3 regions of the Actinoplanes sp. NPDC051537 genome follow, and region 1 is predicted to be linked to each of the others. Evidence: riboswitches for the same ligand, from Rfam matches in the RefSeq annotation. Region 1 holds a riboswitch; each other region holds the start of a gene.
The links. A riboswitch is a leader RNA that binds a small molecule or an ion and turns the genes downstream of it on or off. The one in region 1 is predicted to bind S-adenosylmethionine.
Positions count from the first base shown of each region.

Region 2: another riboswitch for S-adenosylmethionine. It lies ahead of thrC (threonine synthase); the one in region 1 lies ahead of ACZ6TB_RS12110 (GNAT family N-acetyltransferase).
Region 3: another riboswitch for S-adenosylmethionine. It lies ahead of ACZ6TB_RS44450 (aminotransferase class V-fold PLP-dependent enzyme); the one in region 1 lies ahead of ACZ6TB_RS12110 (GNAT family N-acetyltransferase).

Region 1 covers NZ_JBVJIU010000004.1:512,024-516,650, forward strand. Annotated here, with positions in the region: gene ACZ6TB_RS12100 (sensor histidine kinase) at 1-1,109, shown strand, start outside; gene ACZ6TB_RS12105 (response regulator) at 1,097-1,753, shown strand; SAM riboswitch class IV at 1,945-2,060, shown strand; gene ACZ6TB_RS12110 (GNAT family N-acetyltransferase) at 2,072-2,680, shown strand; gene ACZ6TB_RS12115 (VOC family protein) at 2,690-3,070, shown strand; gene ACZ6TB_RS12120 (carbon-nitrogen hydrolase family protein) at 3,074-3,787, shown strand; gene ACZ6TB_RS12125 (hypothetical protein) at 3,784-4,275, opposite strand; gene ACZ6TB_RS12130 (LysR family transcriptional regulator) at 4,292-4,627, opposite strand, start outside.
Region 2 covers NZ_JBVJIU010000012.1:313,110-317,736, forward strand. Annotated here, with positions in the region: gene ACZ6TB_RS29585 (hypothetical protein) at 1-374, shown strand, start outside; gene ACZ6TB_RS29590 (GNAT family N-acetyltransferase) at 313-1,290, opposite strand; gene thrC (threonine synthase) at 1,534-2,814, opposite strand; SAM riboswitch class I at 2,825-2,959, opposite strand; gene ACZ6TB_RS29600 (ABC transporter permease) at 3,037-3,936, opposite strand; gene ACZ6TB_RS29605 (alpha/beta fold hydrolase) at 3,933-4,627, opposite strand, start outside.
Region 3 covers NZ_JBVJIU010000027.1:59,994-64,620, forward strand. Annotated here, with positions in the region: gene ACZ6TB_RS44430 (helix-turn-helix domain-containing protein) at 1-148, shown strand, start outside; gene ACZ6TB_RS44435 (hypothetical protein) at 202-489, shown strand; gene ACZ6TB_RS44440 (CBS domain-containing protein) at 1,137-1,574, shown strand; gene ACZ6TB_RS44445 (DUF1684 domain-containing protein) at 1,754-2,533, opposite strand; SAM riboswitch class IV at 2,566-2,680, shown strand; gene ACZ6TB_RS44450 (aminotransferase class V-fold PLP-dependent enzyme) at 2,708-3,922, shown strand; gene ACZ6TB_RS44455 (hypothetical protein) at 3,919-4,206, shown strand; gene ACZ6TB_RS44460 (alpha/beta fold hydrolase) at 4,199-4,627, shown strand, end outside.

The sequences.
Region 1 (4,627 bases):
CGCTGCCGCTGCTGTGCGTGCCGCGGCTCGCCCGGCTCTGGGCGGGCTGGCATCGGGAGCGTGCGGGGCGGTTGCTCGGCCTGCCGCCGGCATCGCCGGCCACCGCGGGCGCGGGCGCGGCGGAGCTTCGGGCCGGCGCGGGCGCGGGTCCGACCTCGCGGGCGCTGCTCTGGCTGCCGGTGCAGGCGCTGACCGGGGTGGCGCTCGGCCTGCCGGCGCTGCTCTGCGTGGGCAACATCGTGGTCGCGGTGATCGCCGCCTCGCTCTGGTGGGCGTTCGGGTCGCGGGACGGGCCGCGGCTCTTCGTCGACGTGCCCGTGCACGGCTGGGCGACCGCGCTCACCCTCGGTCCACTGCAGATCGTCCTGCTCGCCTTCCTCGCCTACCTGTGCTTCCCGCCCATGGCCCGCGCGCACGCCCGGGTCTGCCTGGCGGTGCTGTCGCACACGACCGACGAGGAGCTGGCCGAGCGGGTCGCCGTGCTGACCCGCACCCGCGCCGACGTGCTCGACGCGCACGGCGCGGAGCTGCGCCGGATCGAGCGCGACCTGCACGACGGCACGCAAGCCCGGCTCGTGGCCATCGCGATGCGGCTGGCCGTGGCCCGCCAGGCCTTCGCCGACAACCCGCGCGACGAGCAGTTCGTGGCCGACCTGCTGCGGGACGCGCACGAGGGGACGGAGGAGGCGATGACCGAGTTGCGCGAGGTGATCCGCACCGTCTACCCGCCGATCCTCGCCGACCGGGGTCTCGACGGCGCGCTGACGGCCGTGACCTCGCGCTGCGGCGTGCCGGCCCGGCTCGACATGGGCGACCTCGGGCGGGTGCCGGCGGCGGTCGAGGCCACGGTCTACTTCGCGGTCGCCGAGGCGCTGACCAACGTCACCAAGCACAGCCGTGCGACCGCGGCCGGCGTCCGCGTCAGCCGCACCGCCGACCGGCTGTCGGTGGTGATCACGGACAACGGCACCGGCGGCGCCGACGATCGGCGGGGGACCGGCCTCGACGGGATTCGTCGCCGGGTTCTCGCGCTCGACGGCGCCCTCGCCCTCGACAGCCCGGCCGGCGGCCCGACGGCGATCACCGTGGAGCTGCCGTGCGGGTCGTGATCGCCGAGGACAACGTCCTGCTCTCCACCGGGCTGGAACTGCTGCTGGGCCGGGCCGGCTTCCGCATCGCGGCCGTCGCCGAAGACGCGGACGCGTTCCTCGCCGCCGTCCGGGAGTATCGGCCCGACGTCACGATCGTCGACATCCGGCTGCCGCCGTCGTTTCGTGACGAGGGCATCCGGGCCGCCCTCCAGGCGCGCCGGGAGCACCCCGGCCTGCCGGTCCTGGTGCTGTCGCAATATGTGGAGCAGCAGTACGCCGCCGAGCTGCTCGCCACCGCCGGCGGTGGCGTCGGCTACCTGCTCAAGGACCGGGTCAGCCGGGTCGACGAGTTCGTCGACGCGCTGCGCCGGGTCGCGGCCGGCGGCACCGCGATGGATCCCGAGGTCATCGCCCAGCTCGTCCGCCGCGCCGGCGACCCGATCGACGCCCTCACGCCGCGCGAACGGGAGGTGCTCGCCCTGATGGCCGAGGGACACGACAACAACGCGATCGCCCGCCAGCTGGTCATCACCGACAACGCCGTCCACAAACACATCGGCAACATCTTCGCCAAGCTGGGCCTCACCGTGACCGACAGCGGCCACCGTCGCGTTCTCGCCGTTCTCGCCTACCTCAACGCCGCCGGTCCTGCGCCCGCCTGAACGCGCGGCCGCCGGGGTGAGTGGTTCGCCCCCGGTTGCGGCGGGGCGGGCGCTGGCGGGCGGCGCTGGCGGGCGGGCGCTGAGGGCGGGCGCTGGCGGGCGGGCGCTGAGGGCGGGCGTCGCGCAGCGGGCGTCGCGCGGCGGTGGAATCGCCTTGCGCGGCGAGCGCTGTGGATGCCAAGGTGTCGGCAGGTCATGAGTGCCAGCGTTCAGCCCCGGCTTGCTGGCCGGCAACCCTCCTTTCGCGGGCGGGGTGCCCCGGGTGAGGACCGGGTCCGGCGCACGGGGCGCCGGGCAAGTCGCGAATGGAGCGTTGCCATGCCCTTTCCCGCTGCCGTCACGTCGTCGCCCGTTCTCGAGGGCGACCGGCTGCGTCTCGAGCCGCTCGACCGGCGCCACGCCGCCGACCTCGCGCTCGCCGCCGAGGAGAGCCGGGACGCGTACCGCTTCACCTGGGTGCCGCGGGCCGAGGAGGCCGGCGACTACATCGAGGAACAGCTCGGGCGGGCCGCGACCGGGTGGCTGATGCCGTTCGCGCAGATCTGGCGCGGGCGCGCGGTCGGGGCGACGGCCTATCTGGACCCGCGGCTCTGGCCCGGCCGCGACGAGCTCTTCGCGGTGGAGATCGGCTTCACCTGGCTGGCGGCCTCGGCCCAGGGGACCGGCCTCAACACCGAGGCCAAACACCTGCTTTTCGGGTACGCGTTCGAGCAGTGGCGGGTCCAGCGGGTCGACCTGAAGACCGACGCCCGCAACGGCCGCTCCCGGGCGGCGATCGAGCGGGTCGGCGGCCGGTTCGAGGGCGTGCTGCGCTCGTTCGGCCGGTCGTGGGCGCCCGGAGAGGAGGGCCGGCTGCGCGACTCGGCCATCTTCTCGGTGCTGGCCGCGGAATGGCCCGCGATCAAGGCCGCCGGCCGGAAGCCTTAGGCTCACACCATGGCGAGCCGGATCGGGGACATGATCGTCGACTGTGCCGACGCCGAGCTGCTGGCCACCTTCTGGTGCGACGTGCTCGGCTACCGCGTCTTCGCCCGGGACGACACCGGCGTGGCCATCCGCGGCGCCCCGGCCAGCCCCGACATCCTGTTCATCCGGGTGCCCGAGCGGAAGACGGCGAAGAACCGGCTGCATTTCGACGTGTGCCCGACCGACCGCTCCCAGGACGAGGAACTGGCCCGCCTGGTCGCCCTCGGCGCGCGCGAGTCGTCGATCAAGGGCAGCGGCTCGTGGGTCGTGCTCGAAGATCCGGAGGGCAACGAGTTCTGCCTGATGGCGAAGCGGATCCCGGCCGAGCCCGAGCCGTTCCACGAGGCCTGACCGGTGCGGATCGCGGCCTGCCAGACCCCGGAGATTCTCGGCGACGTGGACGCCGCGATCGCCGTGGTGCGCGACTTCGCGGGCCGGGCGCCGGATGCCGACCTGCTGCTGTTCCCGGAATGCTTCCTCCAGGGATATCTGGTCACCGAGCAGCACGTACGCGGGACGGCCCTCGAACTGGGCTCGCCCGGGCTCGCGGACGTCGTCGCCCGCCTCCCGGAGCGGCAGACGCTGGTGCTCGGGATCATCGAGCGGCGGGGCACGCGGTTCTTCAACACGGCGCTGGTGCTCCGCGGCGGCCGGGTGCTCGGCGCGTACCGGAAGATGTTCCTGACCCGCGGGGAGTCGGTGTTCACGGCGGGCGACGGCTATCCGGTGTTCGAGTGCGCGGGCGTCCGGTTCGGCCTGAACATCTGCTTCGACGCGCAGTACCCGCAGGCGGCGCGGGCGGTGGCGGCGGCCGGCGCCCGGGTGGTGCTGCATCCCGCGCAGAACATGATGCGGCGGGAGAGCGCCCGGTGGTGGCAGCATCGGCACAACGAGTTGCGTGCTCAGCGCGTACGGGAAACCGGTTTGGCCTGGATTTCGGCCGATGTGACCGGCGAGCGTGACGGGTCGCGCCTGGGTCTCGGGCCGACCGCCGTGCTTGATCCGACGGGGCGCGTCGTGGCGCAGGTGCCGGCGGGCGAGGTCGGCTTCGTGACCGCCGACATCTAGACGAGCGGATCCTCCTCGTCGTCGCGGAGCTTGGCCGCCCAGCACAGCGCGCCGCCCCAGGTGTTGGCGAAGATGGCGGCGCCGAGGAAGACGCGGCGCTCGGCCCGGCTGTTGGCCAGCCACTCGGCCCGCGTGACCTGCTGGTAGCGGTCGCCACGAAGCTTGAGGGCGTAACCGGTGTCGGTCCGCACCGAGTTGCCGGCGGGATTGGCGGCCATGCCCGAGGCCATGATGGCGAAGCCGAGCAGCGAGCCCACGATCAGGCCGGCGCGCACGCCGTTCGGCAGGCGGGTGACCAGCTTCCAGTCGCCCTGCCCGCCCTCCTCGGCGATGGCGAACAGCCCGCCGACCGCGGCCGGGATCGCGCAGGCCAGCGCCGCCCACACGAGCAGCACGCCGGCCCGGGGACCGCCGTGCACGGACGCGTCGATGACCATGGGCAGGCAGACGAGAATGCCCACGATGGACCAACCCGCGGTGATCGCCATGCCCGCAGGGTAGGCCTCAGAGGCGAACGGCGGCGCGGACCAGGCCGGCGAGGGCGCGGGACCGGCTCTGCGGGGGCCAGGCGATCACCGTGGTCACGGCCGGGGCGTCCGGCACCGGTACGGCGACGAGCCCGTGACTCAGCTGACCGCGGCACGACTCGGGCAGCACCGCCGTCGTGCGGCCGAGCTGGATCAGCTGCAGCAGCTGGGTGTGGTCGTGCACCTCGGGGCCCGGCCCGTCCGGATAGGAGCCGTCGCGGCACGGCCAGCGCGGCATCGGCAGGTCGGGAATCGCGGCGAGGTCGGCCATCGACAGCGACGACCGGGTGGTCAGCGGGTGGCCGGCGGGCAG
Region 2 (4,627 bases), on a different contig from region 1:
TGATCGGCGAGAACTACCGCCGCAAGGCGCCGCCGGCCACCTGCTTCACGGTCGGCTCGGTGATCATGTGCCGGCGCAGCGCCGAGTGGCTGCTCGCGGACGAGCGCTCGGCCCTGTTCGGCCACGAGAGCCGGCACGCCGGGCAGTACGCGTGGCTCGGACCGCTGTTCTGGCCCGCCTACTGGACGGCCTGCCTGTGGTCCTACACGGCGACCGGCTCGTGGGGCGCCCACAACGTCTTCGAGCGGCGAGCCGGGCTCACGGCCGGCGGCTACCCCACCGACCTGCCGCTGCGACCATGGCTCGCGCGTCTCAGAGGTCCCGCTGCCAGAACAGAACCGACTCCACCGGCCGGAAGCCCATCGCGCGATTGATCCGCATCATGTGCTCATTGGTCGCGGCGTTGAAGGTGTCGATCTCCTCGACGCCCGGCCGGTAGGTGCGGACCTGGGCCAGGTTGGCCAGCTTGATGAGCAGGCCGAGCCGGTGGCCGCGGTGCCCGGGCGCCACCAGCGTGGCGTTCTGCCAGGCGTGTGCCGGCCGGTAGGACGAGCAGTTCATGGTGGTCCAGGCGACCAGCCGCTCGCCCCGCAGGGCGCCGGTGTGGAACGTGCTCCGGCCCCGCCGGGCGCGGGCCGCCTCGTCCGCCCGCAGCCGGTCGGCGTCGATCCGCTCGGGTTCCCGGTCGAGGTCGCCGGTGGGCGCCTCGGTCAGGAAGGTGCTGTCCAGGGCCGCGGCGTCCTCGATGATCTCGTCGGGCGCCACGCCGGTCCACTGCACGAGGTGATAGCCGGTGGCCCGCTCCCACGCCTCGGCCAGCTCGCCGTCGAGCCGGGCCTGATCGCCCGCGCGCACGTCGAGCCGGCTGCGGATCTCCTCCAGCCCGGCCCGCGCGCCCATCGCGGTCGCGAAGGACGACCCGTCCGGGTGACGCTGGATCGTGCGCCCGACGAGTCGCACCCGGCCGTCGGCTCGGGCCCGGTCGACGGCCAGCTCGTAGAGGGCCCGGCCCACGCCCCGCCGCCGCGCGGACGGCAGCACCCGCAGCTCGACGTCCAAAGTGCCCAAATTGTCGGCTTGAGAGAAGGCGAGCTCGAGGTGGCCGACCGGCTCGCCCGCGAGGCGCGCCAGGTAGTGCTCGACCGCGTAGCTCGCGGCCGGCGTCGCCACGGTGGCCGCGAACGCCGCCGGCGTGAGCGGCTCGATGTCACCGCGGTCGCGGACGGCACAGGCGCGGTAGATCTCGTAGGCGTCGGCCGCCGAGACGAGCGGGCCCGTGGAAAGCGTCATGGCCGCCACCCTCGCGGGTCGACGGCCATGACGCGAACGAATTTGGTCGGGAGGGTGGACGCACAGCGCCTCCGGCACTGGGGTCGTTGGGCACCTCGAGAGATTGTCGCCAAGCTCGAAAGGTGAGGGGCCTCGTACGGCGTCGGCCCTCCCGCAGAGAGCATCTTGCCGACGCTGAGATGCCCGCGCAAGTCCTCCGGGGATGGAATCTTCAACTATTGGCAGACAGTCGATTACCGACAGTCATCCCAGCAGGCCGGCCTCTCGGGCCCCGCGCAGCGACGGCTTGATCTCATGAGTGGGTCCGACGAGCCCCGCCACCGCGTCCAGGGTCTTGAGTCCCTCGCCCGTGTTGTAGACGACGGTCTCCTTGTCGGGGTCGAGCTTGCCGCTCGCCACCAGCTTCTTGAGCACCGCGACGGTGGTGCCGCCCGCGGTCTCGGCGAAGATACCGGTCGTCTCGGCGAGCAGCCGGATGCCGGCGCGGATCTCGTCGTCGTCGGCGTAGTCCATCCAGCCGCCGGTGCGCCGGACCGACTCGATGGCGTACGCGCCGGCCGCCGGGTCGCCGATGTTCAGCGATTTCGCGATGCCGGTCGGCTTCACCGGGACGATCTCGTCGGTGTCGTTGTGCAGCGCCACCGCGATCGGGTTGCAGCCGGCCGACTGGGCGCCGAAGACGGTCCAGCCGCCCTCAGGCGCGGTGGCCAGGCCGATCTCGACCAGCTCCGAGAACGCCTTGTCCACCTTGGTGAGCAGCTCGCCGGAGGCCATCGGGATGACGACCTGGGCCGGGATGCGCCAGCCGAGCTGCTCGGCGACCTCGTAGCCCAGCGTCTTGGAGCCCTCGGCGTAGAACGGGCGGACGTTCACGTTCACGAACGCGGTGTCCTCGAACTCGTCGGTCTCGACCAGCTCGCCGCAAAGGCGGTTCACGTCGTCGTACGAGCCCTCGATCGCGACCAGCTCGCCGCCGTAGACCGCAGTGGTGATGACCTTGCCCTGCTCCAGGTCGTACGGGATGAAGACGATGCTGGGCACGCCGGCCCGGGCGGCGTGCGCGGCCACCGAGTTGGCCAGGTTGCCGGTCGAGGCGCAGGCGAAGCGGGTGAAGCCGAGGCCGCGGGCGGCGGTGAGCGCCACCGACACGACCCGGTCCTTGAACGAGTGGGTCGGGTTGGCCGAGTCGTCCTTGACGAACAGCGGCGCGCGCAGCCCGACGGCGGCGGCCAGTGCCGGCGCGCTCACCAGCGGGGTCAGGCCGGGGTCGAGGGTGACCCGGGTGGCCGGGTCCTGGCCGGCGGGCAGCAGCCCGGCATAGCGCCAGATGTTCTGCGGTCCGGCCTCGATCTGCTCACGGGTCACCCGCGCGAGAGCGGCCTGGTCGTAGGCCACCTCGAGCGGGCCGAAACACTCGTAACAGGCATGCTGGGCGACCAGCGGGTATTCGGCGCCGCACGCGCGGCAGACGAGGCCACGGGCCGGGGAGTCGGTGGCAGAGGGTGTGCTGACGGCAGACGTCATCGAGGCCTTCCTCTCATCTTTCCCCGCGGCGACCTGCCGGGCGGGGACGGAATTAGCACCTGCCGCGTGCGGCCTCGTCATCGAGACAAACACGGTGGTTGCCGGGGCTTCATCGGGCCGTTCCCTCTGCCCCTCTGGATGAGGTATTCAGTTGTGTTTCCAACACCTTACGTCGCCCTCAGGAAAAGGCGATCCCGGTATCCCGAGGTGTGAGCGACCTCCCTACGAGGTGATGTCCTTCCGGGTGAACCGCCAGAACGCCAGCGACCAGAACAGCGTGGCGTAGCAGACCGCCGCGATCGCCCCCTTGACCAGGTCATCCACCTGTGGCGGGGTGGAGAGCAGGCCGAGCCAGGCGTCGCTGTAGTGGGTCGGCAGGCCGACCCGGATGCTGCCCAGGGCGGTGATCTGGTCGAGGATGCTGGAGAGGATCCAGAGCAGCACCGCGCCGCCGACCGCGCCCAGCGCCGCGTCGGTCAGCACCGAGAGCAGGAACGCCAGCCCGGCCACCACCATCATGATCACGGCGAGGTAGGCGACGATGCCGAGCAGCCGGAGCAGCCCCTGGCCGGGCGGGATGGCGGCGGCCACCGTGCTGCCGAGCGGGTGCCAGCCGTACCGCAGGGTGCCGACGAGCAGGCCGGTTGCGGTCAAGATCAAGAGCGCCAGCAGCGCGTACGCGAGAGCCACCACCAGCTTGACCGCCAGCAGCCGCGCCCGTGGCACCGGGATCGCCAGCAGATAGCGCAGGCTCCCCCAGCTCGCCTCGCTGGCCACCGGGTCGCCGCAGAACAGCGCCACCACCACGACCAGCAGGAAGCCGGCCGAGACCGCGAGGCAGAACAGCGCGAAGTTGAGCCCGCCCGAGGTGGCCAGGTCGACCAGGCTGCCGAACGCCCCGCCGCCGTTGTTGTCGTCGCCGCCGTTGCCGCCGCCGAACTCGAACGCGACCAAAATGATCAAGGGCAACAGAACCATGAAACCCAGGGCCAATTGGGTACGCCGACGCGTCGCCTGCCGCTTGACCTCGGCCCACACCGGCAGCGTCGCCGACGCCCGCCATCCCACCGCCCCGCCCACCGCCCTGGTACGGACTGAAGGCTTGCCCGCTGCCGCGCTCATCGGTCCCCACTTCCCCGCGAGTTGTCGCCGACCAGGGCCAGGAACGCGTCCTCGAGCCGCCGGCGCGGCACCACCCGGTCGACGTCGACGCCGGCCCGCACCAGCGAGGCCACCACCTCGGCCCGGGGTGTGCCGTTCATGTCCACGATCAGGCCGGACGGCCCGTCCGGGGTCACCGAGCGCACGCCCAGCTCTTCCAGCACCCGGGAAGCGGCCGGCACGTCGGAGACGTCGAGCAGCACCGACGGCGACTCCCCGACGATGTCGTCGACCGGGCCCGACGCCACAATCCGGCCCTTGTTGACCACCACGGCGTGCGTGCAGGTCTGCTCCACCTCGGCGAGCAGGTGGCTGGAGACCAGCACCGCCCGGCCGTCGGTCGCGTAGCGCTTGAGCACCCGGCGCATCTCGGCGATCTGCGGCGGGTCGAGCCCGTCCGTCGGCTCGTCGAGCACCAGCAGCTCGGGCAGGCCGAGCATGGCCTGGGCGATGGCGAGCCGCTGACGCATGCCGTGGCTGTACTTGCGGGTCTTGCGGTGCACCGAGTCGCCGAGGCCGGCGATCTCGAGCGCCTCCTCGAAGTGCGCGTCCGCCTCGGGCCGGCCGGTGGCCTGCCAGTACGCCTTGAGGTTGTCGTAGCCGCTCAGGTGCGGCAGGAAGCCGGGGCCCTCGACCAGGGCGCCGACCCGGG
Region 3 (4,627 bases), on a different contig from region 1:
GTCCGTCCTGCGGCTGCACCATTCGACGTTGCAGGACCGGGTCGCTCAGGCCGAGCATCTGCTGGGGTGGGCGGTGCGGTTGCCACCGGGGCGATTGCGGTTGCAGCTCGCTTTGGCGTTGCGCCGGTTGCGCCGTCATCCCGGCTGAGGTGCTTCGGCTCTGCTTACCTATGCGCGCCGGGCTCGTTCTTTGTGCTGGGCTTGTTCTCTGTGCTGGGCTTGTTCTCTGTGCTGGGCTTGTTCTTTGTGCTGGGCTTGTTCTTTGTGCTGGGCTCGTTCTTTGTGCTGGGCTCGTTCTCTGCGCTGGGCTCGTTCTTTGCTCTTGGCTTGGTTGGCGCTGGGCCGATTGCGCCGCCGTCCTGGCTGGAACGCGGCCGTCCAGCTCTGCTTACCTATATGCGCGGCTCGCCGTCGGGATTGGTCGGGCTCGGCATCGCTCTGCTTACTCATGCGCTCCGCGCTGTGGATAGTTCCCGGAAATTGTCGTAGCTGCCTGCTGTACTCCATCCCACCCAGTAACGGGTGGGGTGGAGTAGGGCTGTGGCTGTGGCTGTGGCTGGGGCGGGCAGTGCGAGGTGGGTGAGAAGCACGAGGTGGGTGGGAAGCAGCGCCTCGGTGAAGCCACGCGCCCCGGCGCGACGCGGGCGGCCTGCGGCGGCGTGTGAGGCGGCGCGGGCGGCGCGGCGAGGTTGGTTGCGGCGGCGTGTGAGGCGTCGCGGGGGCGACGCGGCGCGGTCGGGTTGCGGCGGCGTGTGAGGCGGCGCGGGAGCGACGCGGCGCGGGTGGGTTGCGGTGGCCTGTGAGGCGGCGCGGCAGCGTGTGAGGCGGCGCGGTCGGCGTGGCGCGGTGGGCTGCGGAGGCGCGGCGGGGTGGCGCGGCGCGGGTGGGTTGCGGTGGCCGTGTGAGGCGGGGCAAGGCGGCGCGGGCGGGGGCAAGGCGGTGCGGGCGGGGTGAAGCGGCGAGCAAACGACAACGGCGGCCGCTGGGTGAGTCTTGGGCGGGCTTGACATCTCGATGCTCTTGACATTGGGACGTGATTGACTGCATCTAGGCATATGCACGCAACGCGGCGTGGCTGCCCCTTACCGGACGGCCCGCCCGGCGGCTTCCGCGGATCGGACGAGATGGGGAGCAAGATGCGTATCAGCGACATTCTCCGCGTCAAGGGCAGCAAGGTTGTCACCGTGACGCCGGACTCGGACGTCAGCCGGCTGCTGGCCCTTCTCGCCGAGCACAAGATCGGCGCGGTGATCGTGTCGGGGGACGGCAGCCGGGTCGACGGGATCGTCAGCGAGCGGGACGTGGTGCGGGCGCTCGCGGCTCGGGGGGCGGCGGTTCTGGGGGAGCCGGTGAGCCGGATCCATACGGTCAGCGTTCGGTCGGTGTCGCCCGAAGCGGCGATCGAGGACGTGGCGCGGCTCATGACCGATCATCGGTTCCGGCACGTTCCGGTGCTCGAGGACGGCGGGCTGGTCGGGGTGGTCAGCATCGGCGACGTGGTGAAGAACCGCATCGACGAGCTGGAGACCGAGCGCAGCAACCTCGAGGGATACATCACCGGCGAGCGGCGCTAGCGGCGGGCGAGCGGCACCAAAGGCCGGCAAGCGGCGCCCAAGCGGCCGGGCGGCCCAAGCGCCGGGCGGCCCAAGCGCCGGGCGGCCCAAGCGCCGGGCGGCCCAAGCGCCGGGCGGCCCAAGCGCCGGGCGGCGCCAGCAGCGGGCGGGCGGCGCGAGCGGCCGATGAGCGGCGAGAGCTAGCGGCGATCGAGCGGGATCTGCTCCCCGGCCTCGATCGCCACCGGCAGGCGGTTCTCCGGCGGCGCCAGGCTGCAGGTGGCGAAATCCGTGTAGGCGCACGGCAGGTTCGTCGCGCGATTGAAATCCAGCAGCACGGTGCCGTCGGCGGCGGGCTGGGGGATCGGCAAACGGCGGCTTGCGGGGTACGTGGTGACGCCCGCCGTGGTGTCCGAGAACAGCGTGGTGAGCGCGCCCGGGCCGCCGGCGAAGGTGAGCAGGCTCAGCGGCACGCCGGCGATCTCGAAGTCGACCCGGCCGGCGGCCTCGTCCGCGTCGGTGAGGCCGTCGACGACCGTGGCCAGCGTGACCGTCTCCGGCGCGGCGAACGCGGTCCAGCGGCCTGGAACGATCCACCGCTCGTCGGGCGGGAATGCGGGCGTCCCCGCGTACGTCAGCCGTCTCTTGTTGTCCGGATGGCGCGGCCGGAGGACGTAGCCGGACCCGCGCCGGGCTATCTCGGCGACGGCATCGCCGAACGCGGCGTCGACGCCCTCCTCGTCGACCGCGCCGAAGTCGTGCGAACCGGCGAGCGGCACCCCACCCACGGTGAGCATCTCGCCCGAGCTCAGCGTGACGGTTACGCCGTTCGATGTCACCGACCATGCGCCCGGCACGTCGTCGAAGCGCTGCGGCGACGCGGTCAGCCAGTACATCCCGGTGATCGAGAGGAACCCGTGCGGCGCCGACCGGCGGCCTTCGACCGCGGCGTGCCACTCGGCCCACTCCTGCGCATACATGGCGACCACCTTATTTGGTACGTTGTCGGGCAGGTCATGAGTGTCAGCGCACAGCCCCGGCTTGCTGACCGGCAACCCTTCCATCCGCGATGGGGTGCCCCGGGTGAGGACCGGGCCTTCGCCGACCGGCGCGGGCAAGCGCGGACCCGCGAGAGGGTCCCCTTTTGCGGAGGTATGTCCGTGTCCCTCGCCGTGCAAACAGCCGACCTCGATGTCATCGGCGCCGGATTTGTCCACCTCGACTACGCCGCGACGGCGCCCTGTGTACGAGTGGCCGCCGACGCCGTGAACGACCTGCTCCCCACCTACGGCAGCGTCCACCGCGGCGCCGGCCCGCGGTCGCGGACGTCCACCCTGGAGTACGAGCGGGCGCGCGCCGTCGTCGCCACGTTCCTCGGCTGCCGGCCCGCTGACCAGGTCGTCTTCACCCGCAACACCACCGACGCGCTCAACCTGCTGGCCCGCGCCCTGCCGCCGGGCACGACCACGGTCGTCTTCGACGGCGAGCACCACGCGAACCTGCTGCCCTGGCCGTCGGTGCTCCGGCTGCCCGCGCCCTCGTCGCCGGCCGAGGCGGTGACGGCGGCCGACCGTGCGCTGCGTGACCTGCGCGGACCGGCGTTGCTAACGGTCACGGGAGCGAGCAATTTGACCGGTGAGGTGTGGCCGGTGCGGGCCCTGGCCGAGGTCGCCCACCGGCACGGCGCCCGGATCGCGGTCGACGCCGCCCAGCTCGCCCCGCACGCGCCGGTGTCGCTGGCCGAACTGGACGCCGACTACGTCGCGCTCTCCGGGCACAAGCTGTACGCACCGTTCGGGGCCGGGGTGCTCGCCGGCCGCGCGGACTGGCTCGATCGCGCCGAGCCGTATCTGGCCGGCGGCGGGGCGAGCGCGTGGGTCGGTGATCGGGCCGGCGACGTGCGCTGGGCGACCGGCCCGGCGAGGCACGAGGGCGGCACTCCGAACCTGCTGGGCGCGGTCGCGCTGGGCGCGGTGTGCGCGGCGCTGTTGGAGACCGACCGCGCCGCGCTGCACACGCACGAGCAGCAGCTGCTCGCCCGCCTGCGGGAGGGCTTGCGGCACCTGCCCGGCGCGGTCGAGGTGAGTTTGTTCGGTACGGCCGCAGAGGAAGTCGAGCGCGTGGGCATCGTCTCCATCGCGCTGCCCGGCCGCGACCCCGTAGCCGTCGCGGAGAAGCTGGCCGACACGTTCGGGATCGGGGTGCGAGCGGGCCAGTTCTGCGCCCACCCCCTGGTCCGGCGTCTGGCCGGCCTTCCCGGGAACGCCGGCTGTGGCGAAGCGGGCCTGTTGCGGGCAAGCTTCGGCCTGGGCACGACGACCGACGACATCGACAGCCTTCTCGGGGCGCTGGGGGTTCTGCTGGCATGAGCACGGACGGACTGCTGCTGGCCGCGATCGTCGAGATGGCGCCGGGACGGGCCGCGGCGGGGCGGCGCTACGAGGACGAGGTGCTCGAGCTGCTGCCGCGGCACGGCGGCGTCCTCGAGCGGCGCACCCGCGGCGTCGACGGCGCGGCCGAGGTGCATCTGATCCGGTTCCGCGACCGGGCCGGCTACGAGTCCTTCATGGCCGACCCCGACCGGGCCGAGTTGCGGCGGCGCGCCGGCGATGCCGCCCCGGCGACGCGGGTGATCGAGGTCGGGGATGTCTGACGGCGGGCTGCGGGTCACGGGCGGCGGCCGGGGCGAGCCGCTGCTGCTGTTGCTGCACGGGCTGGGTGCGACCGCCGACGTCTGGTCCGGGTGGCGGCCACTGCTCGCCGAGCGCTGGCCGGGACGCTGGCTGGCCCCGGACCTGCCCGGCCACGGCGGCTCGGCGCCGCTGCCGGAGTACACGTTCGACGCCCTCGCCGCGGCGGTCAGCCCGCTCGCCGGGAGACAGACCGTCGTGTTCGGGCACTCGCTCGGCGGCGTCGTCGCCCTCGCCCTGGCCGCCCGCACCGAGGTGGCCGCCGTCGTCGGGCTCGGCATCAAGGTGGCCTGGACCGACGACGAGCTGGCCCGGGCCCGGGCCCTGGCCGGGCGCCCGGTCCAGTGGTTCGGCTCGCGCGACGAGGCCGCCGCCCGCTACCTG